2 linked regions of the Sagittula stellata E-37 genome follow. The protein of the gene in region 1 interacts with the protein of each later gene in a pairwise test. Links are inferred from orthologs where the notes say so. Each region holds a gene or a part of one and is shown on either strand. Other genes may lie near its edges.

The links.
Region 2: the proteins of pheT (region 1) and secD interact in binary tests that used the Escherichia coli proteins (3 or more experiments, as listed by UniProt). The link is inferred for Sagittula stellata E-37 from one-to-one orthologs.

Annotation. Positions count from the first base shown.
Region 1 is NZ_CP155729.1:987,075-990,429, reverse strand. Bases 275-3,311 are described here. They hold pheT (phenylalanine--tRNA ligase subunit beta), read right to left. Parts: upstream 2,975-3,311; coding sequence 575-2,974; downstream 275-574. Other genes in these bases: pheS (phenylalanine--tRNA ligase subunit alpha), read right to left, coding at 3,170-3,311; ABFK29_RS04670 (carboxymuconolactone decarboxylase family protein), read left to right, coding at 275-284. Also shown: more of ABFK29_RS04670, read left to right, coding at 1-274; more of pheS, read right to left, coding at 3,312-3,355.
Region 2 is NZ_CP155729.1:2,001,404-2,004,568, forward strand. The notes cover bases 82-2,928. They hold secD (protein translocase subunit SecD), read left to right. Parts: upstream 82-594; coding sequence 595-2,262; downstream 2,263-2,928. Other genes in these bases: ABFK29_RS09465 (trypsin-like serine peptidase), read right to left, coding at 82-151; yajC (preprotein translocase subunit YajC), read left to right, coding at 300-587; secF (protein translocase subunit SecF), read left to right, coding at 2,276-2,928. Also shown: more of ABFK29_RS09465, read right to left, coding at 1-81; more of secF, read left to right, coding at 2,929-3,165. UniProt on the Escherichia coli protein: Part of the Sec protein translocase complex. Interacts with the SecYEG preprotein conducting channel. SecDF uses the proton motive force (PMF) to complete protein translocation after the ATP-dependent function of SecA.

The sequences.
Region 1 (3,355 bases):
GGTCAATCCCCGACACCTTCGCGGGCTTCGTCCAGATGGAGCAGGCGGCCTCACGCGATGGCGCGCTGTCGCACAAGGAAAAGGAATTGATCGCCCTTGGCATCGCTGTCGCGCTGCGTTGCGAGGACTGCATCATCAGCCACGCGGGCGCCTGCCTGCGGGCGGGCTGTTCACGGGAAGAAGTGGCGGAGGCCCTGGGGACCGCGATCCAGATGTCGGGTGGACCGGGCCTGATGTACGCGGGCAAGGCAATGGCCGCCTTCGACGAATTGTCCGCCGGGTGATGCGCGGGAACGCTCTGCGGTTTCTGTGATGGGGCTGCCGTTGCACCGCCTTCCGTGTGAACAACGACGGGCACCGGGATCTCCCAGGTAGCGGCGCTCGATTTCGCGCCACGCGGGCGACAAGGGTCAGGGCCGGGGCAACGGATGCCTCATCGAGCACGGCATGGGAAACCGGATCAACGTCGCCCCGTCGTGGAGATCGCGCGCCACTCTATGCGCCCGGCGAAACGCAAAGCAGGGTGGAGTTAACTCCACCCTACCTCATGTTTCGCCAGCTGTGCGGTCAGGGGTCAGCCCCGCAGTACGCCGCCCGTGGCCTTTGTCACCTTCTCGACGATCTTTGCCGCAACCGCCTCGATGTCCTTTTCTTTAAGCGTCGCATCCGTGGGCTGAAGGCGCACGGTGATGGCGAGGGACTTCTTGCCCTCCCCCAGCGCGCCGCCGATGAACTCGTCGAAGACGCGCACGTCCGAGATCAGGGCCTTGTCGGCCCCCTGCGCCGCGTTGACCAACATCAGCGCCTCCACGTCGCGATCCACGACAAAGGCAAAGTCGCGCTCCACCGCCTGCAGGTCGTTCAGTGCAAGCGCCGGACGGGTCGCCCCGGCCTTGCGCGGCAGCGGCACTTCCGCCGGATAGAGCGTGAAGGCCACGGCCGGTCCCTTCACGTCCATCGCCGACAACACCCGCGGGTGCAGTTCGCCGAAGACGCCCAAAACCTTCTTCGGACCGAGGCAAAGCTTGCCGTGACGGCCCGGGTGCCACCAGCCCTCGGCGCCGCGCAGGATCTGCACCTTGGCAGGCGCGCTCATCGCGGCCAGCACCGCCTCTGCATCCGCCTTGGCATCGTAGACGTCGACAGGGCGGGACGCACCATGCACGTCCTTCGGCCCGGTCCGCCCGACCAGAAGGCCGGAAACCATCAACGCCTGCTCTCCCGGCTCGCCGCCGTGGAAGGCATGGCCGACCTCGAACAGCGCCACGTCGGCAAAACCGCGCGCTTGGTTGCGGGCGGCAGCGCGCAGCAATCCCGGCAGGAGCTGCGGACGCATGTGGCTCATGTCACTGCTGATCGGATTGGCCAGCATCGTCGCATCGTCGCCGCCACCGAACAGCCCCGCGGCCTCGGAATCGATGAAGCTGTAGGTCACGCACTCGTTGTAGCCGAGCGCCGCTGCCGTCCGCCGCGCCAGTTGCTCGCGCTTCTGAAGCGGCGAGAGGATCGGCCTCTGCACGCCCGGCACCCTGGCCAGCGGCTTGCCCTTGAGTTTCGTCAGGGAGGCGACGCGGGCCACTTCTTCCACCAGGTCGGCCTCGCCCTGCACATCCGGGCGCCAGGACGGCACATGGGCCATGTTGCCCTCCATGCGGAAGCCCAGGCGGGTCAGGGTCTGGCGCTGCTCGCTTTCCGGGATCTCCATCCCGACAAGGGACACGACGCGCGCCGGGTCCAGCCGATAGGCGCGCGCGGTATCCGGTACGCGGCCCGCGACCACCACCTCGGACGGCTCGCCGCCGCACAGGTCGAGGATCATCTGCGTTGCATCCTCGATTGCCTGCATGTTGTAGGCCGGGTCGATGCCGCGTTCGTTGCGGTAGCGCGCGTCGGAGTTGATCTTGAGGGCGCGGCCGGTGTGGGCGATCTGGATGCGGTCCCAGACGGCGGCCTCAAGGAAGACATTCACCGTCTCCTGCGTGCAGCCGGTCGACAACCCGCCCATGATCCCGCCGATCGACTCGATGCCCGCCGCATCGGAAATCACCACCTGCCCGGGGCCGAAGGTGTAAGTCTTTTCGTCGAGGCCCGTGAGCGTCTCGCCCCCCTCGGTGCGGTGGATGCGCAGCGCGCCGCCCTGAACCTTGTCGGCATCGAAGACATGCAGCGGGCGGTTCCGGTCATGGGTGAAGAAGTTGGTCACATCCACCAGAGCCGAGATCGGGCGCAGACCGATGGCGCGCAGGCGGTCGTGCAGCCACTTCGGCGAGGGCGCGTTCTGCACACCGCGAATGAGCCGGCCCGCGAAGATCTCGCAACCGTCGGTGGCGGAGTCCGCGTCGATGGTGACGGAGATCGGACAGGGATACTGGCCCGCGACGTGCTCTTGCTTCAGCGGCTTCAGTTTGCCCAGGCCGCGCGCTGCCAGGTCGCGGGCGATGCCATGCACCCCCAGCGCGTCCTGCCGGTTCGGCGTGATGGCGATCTCGATCATCGGGTCGACCTTCGCCGGGTCGTTCTGCGCCAGCCAATCGGTGAACGTCTGGCCAACCTCGCCGGAGGGCAGCTCGATGATGCCCGTGTGCTCGTCCGACAGCTCCAGCTCGCGCTCGGAGGCCATCATGCCGTGGCTCTCGACGCCCCGGATGTTGCCGACAGACAGCGTGGTGTCGATGCCGGGCACGTAGTCGCCGGGTTTCGCCAGCACGACGGTTATACCTTCGCGTGCGTTCGGCGCACCGCAGACGATCTGCTTCTCGCCCTCGTCGGTCATCACCTTGCAGACCCGCAGCCGGTCGGCGTCCGGGTGCTGCTCGGCGTGGACCACCTTGGCGAGGGTAAAGGCCTTCAGGCGGGACGCGGGATCGACGACCTCCTCGACCTCAAGCCCGAGATCGGTCAGCGTCTCCGCGATCTCGTCGACAGAGGCGGTGGTGTCGAGATGCTCTTTCAGCCAGGAGAGGGTGAATTTCATGTGCCGGGCCCCGATCAGAAAATACGTCCGGCCTCCCTTACCGCAGCCCCGATGGGAGGGGAAGGGCGACCCTGTGCTTCTCTGCTTTGCAAATACTCACTGCAACGGGCGTCTCAGGCGATACCGCCCCCGGAAGGGCGGCACCTGCAACCAGACTGCGCCAAGACCAATGGCAACGAAAAGCCGCATCTCAGATCAGCGGGACAGCCCGCCGTGCAGGGTCGGCACGTCCAGCGAGGCGAAGCCGTAGTGGCGGAGCCAGCGGAGGTCGCTGTCGAAGAAGGCGCGGAGGTCGGGGATGCCGTATTTCAGCATGGCGATCCGGTCGATGCCCATGCCGAAGGCGAAGCCCTGCCATTCGTCCGGGTCCACGCCGCCGGA
Region 2 (3,165 bases), 1.0 Mb from region 1 along the record:
CGGTCAGCGCAACATCGGGGGCCACGAGCGTCGCGGTACACATCTCGCGGTGACGGTAGCCGGCAAGGTTCAGGCGACCGACCGCATTCTCGGCAAGGGCCGTGGCAGGTGGCAGGGCGGCGGCGACAGTCAGGAGCAAAACCCGTAACATGGCCGCAGCATAGCGCGTGACGGGCCTGCGCGACCATCTGCCAGCCTGCCGCGCACCTTGCATCCGGGCGCAGGTCCGCATAGGTAACGCCCAATTTCGCGGGGGATGCCCCGCCGATCCGACACAGAGATCCAGCAGGGAGCATCCAATGGACCAGAACGCCCTTTCCTCTTTCGTGATGATGGGTTTGATCTTCGCGATCATGTATTTCCTCCTCATCCGTCCGCAGCAGAAGAAGGTGAAGGAGCACAAGGCGATGATCGAGGCGGTCCGCCGCAACGACATCATCGTCACCCAGGGCGGGATCATCGCCAAGGTCGTCAAGGTGAAGGACGATGCCGAGCTCGAAGTGGAAATCGCCGATGGCGTGAAGGTGCGGATCATGCGGTCCACCATCGCGGCGGTGAAATCCAAGACCGAACCCGCAGAGGCCTGAGACCCACATGCTGCAGATCGATGCCTGGAAGCGTTGGCTGATCTGGCTCACCGTCGTGGTGGGTCTGCTTCTTGCCTTGCCGAACCTGTTCTATGGACGGGTCGAGATCCACAACGACGCGGTCAAGGCCATCGAGGCAGGTGACGATACGTCGGAGAACCGCGCGGCAGAGGCCGAGTGGCCGTCTTTCCTGCCGTCCGGGCTGGTGAACCTCGGGCTCGATCTGCGCGGCGGTGCGCACCTGCTGGCGCGGGTGCAGACCGCGGACGTCTACAAGGCCCGGATGGAGTCGCTCTGGCCGGAAGTGCGGGACCTGCTGCGCGACGAGCGCGACACGGTGGGCACGATCCGCTGGAATTCCGAAGCCGTCGACCGCGGCGAACTGCGGGTCAGGCTTTCGAAACCCGAAGGCATGCAGCGCGCCATCGAGGTGGTGCGCGGGCTGGCGCAGCCGGTGGTCACGCTGACCGGCGCGGGCGCGTCGGATATCTTGGTGCGCGGTGAGGGCGACGAACTTGTCGTGACGCTGTCGGAGGCAGAGAAGCAGGCGACCGACGACCGCACGCTGCAGCAATCGCTCGAAATCATCCGGCGCCGCATCGACGAGGTCGGCACCCGCGAACCGACGATCCAGCGGCAGGGCGCGGACCGCATCCTGATCCAGGTGCCGGGCATCGGCTCGGCCGCAGAGCTGAAGGCGATCATCGGCACCACGGCGCAATTGACTTTCCAGCCCGTCGTCGGCCGGACCACCAACGAAAACGACGCGCCCGGACCGGGGAACGAGCTGCTTCCGTCACTGGACGAGAAGGGCCTTTATTACGTGTTGGAACAGACCCCGGTCGTGACCGGCGAGGAGCTGACGAACGCGCAGCCGACCTTCGACCAGAACGGGCGCCCGGCGGTGAGCTTCAACTTCAACCCGTCGGGGGCGCGCAAGTTCGGCGACTACACGGCCGCGAACATCGGCTCGCCCTTCGCCATCGTGCTGGACGACGAGGTGATTTCCGCCCCCGTGATCCAGAGCCACATCGGCGGCGGCGCGGGTATCATCACGGGCAACTTCACGGTCGAGGAATCGACCAACCTTGCCGTGCTGCTGCGCGCGGGCGCTCTGCCGGCAGGACTGGAGTTCCTGGAGGAACGGACCATCGGGCCGGAACTGGGGCAGGACAGCATCGAGGCCGGCAAGCTGGCGACCGGTGTGGCCTTTGTCGCGGTGCTGGGCTTCATGGTGGCCAGCTACGGGCTGTTCGGCGTCTTTGCCAATATCGCGCTGATCCTGAACGTCGCGCTGATGTTCGGCCTGCTGAGCCTGATCGGGGCGACGCTGACGCTTCCCGGGATCGCCGGGATCGTACTGACGGTCGGCATGGCGGTGGACGCCAACGTGCTGATCTTCGAGCGCATACGCGAAGAGCTGAAGACGGCACGCGGTCCGGCGCGGGCGATCGAACTGGGCTATGAAAAGGCGCTGAGCGCCATCGTCGACGCCAACATCACAACCTTCATCACCGCCGTGATCCTCTACGTCATGGGCTCCGGCCCGGTACGGGGCTTCGCGGTCACGCTGGGCTTCGGGATCATTACCTCGGTCTTCACCGCGATCTTCGTGACGCGGCTGTTGATCGTGACGTGGTTCGAACGCCGCCGCCCCAAGACCATCGAAGTTTGAGAGAGAGCCTTACATGCGACTGAGACTGGTCAAGGACGATCTGAACTGGGACTTCTTCTCGAGATCCAAGCTGTGGCTCGGCATCTCGGGGTTGATGGTGGTCATCGCGCTGGCAAGCTTTTTCATCCAGGGGCTGAACTACGGTATCGATTTCCGCGGCGGCACGACGATCCGGACCGAAAGCGCGGAGCCGGTCGACGTAGGCGCCTACCGTGATGCGCTCGCGTCGCTCGGACTGGGCGACATTGTGATCTCGGAGGTGTTCGACCCGAACTTCCGGGACGACCAGAACGTCGCGATGGTGCGCATCGGCGCGCAGGACGGCGAGGAAGCGGTCAGCACCGAGGTCATCGATTCGGCCGAGGCCGCCCTGAAGGAGGTCGCCCCGGACATCCGTTTTACCTCGGTTGAATCGGTGGGTCCGAAGGTTTCGCAAGAGCTTATCCAAACCGCCGTTCTGGCGGTGGGCCTCGCGATTGCGGCGGTGCTGGTCTACATCTGGCTGAGGTTCGAGTGGCAATTCGCGCTGGGGGCGGTGATCGCACTGATCCACGACGTGGCACTGACCATCGGTATTTTCAGCGAATTGCAGATCCGCTTCGACCTGGCGATCATCGCGGCGTTGCTGACCATCGTCGGCTATTCGCTGAACGACACGGTCGTGGTTTTCGACCGGGTGCGCGAGAACCTGATCAAGTACAAGTCCAAGGACCTCAAGGAGGTCCTGAACATGTCCATCAACGAGACCATGAGCCGTACGATCATGACCTCGCTGACCACGCTTCTGGCGCTGATCGCGCTTCTGGTGCTGGGCGGCGACGTGATCCGTGGCTTCGTCTTCGCCATGACGTGGGGCGTGATCGTCGGCACCTATTCGTCGATCTTCGTCGCCTCGGCCTTCCT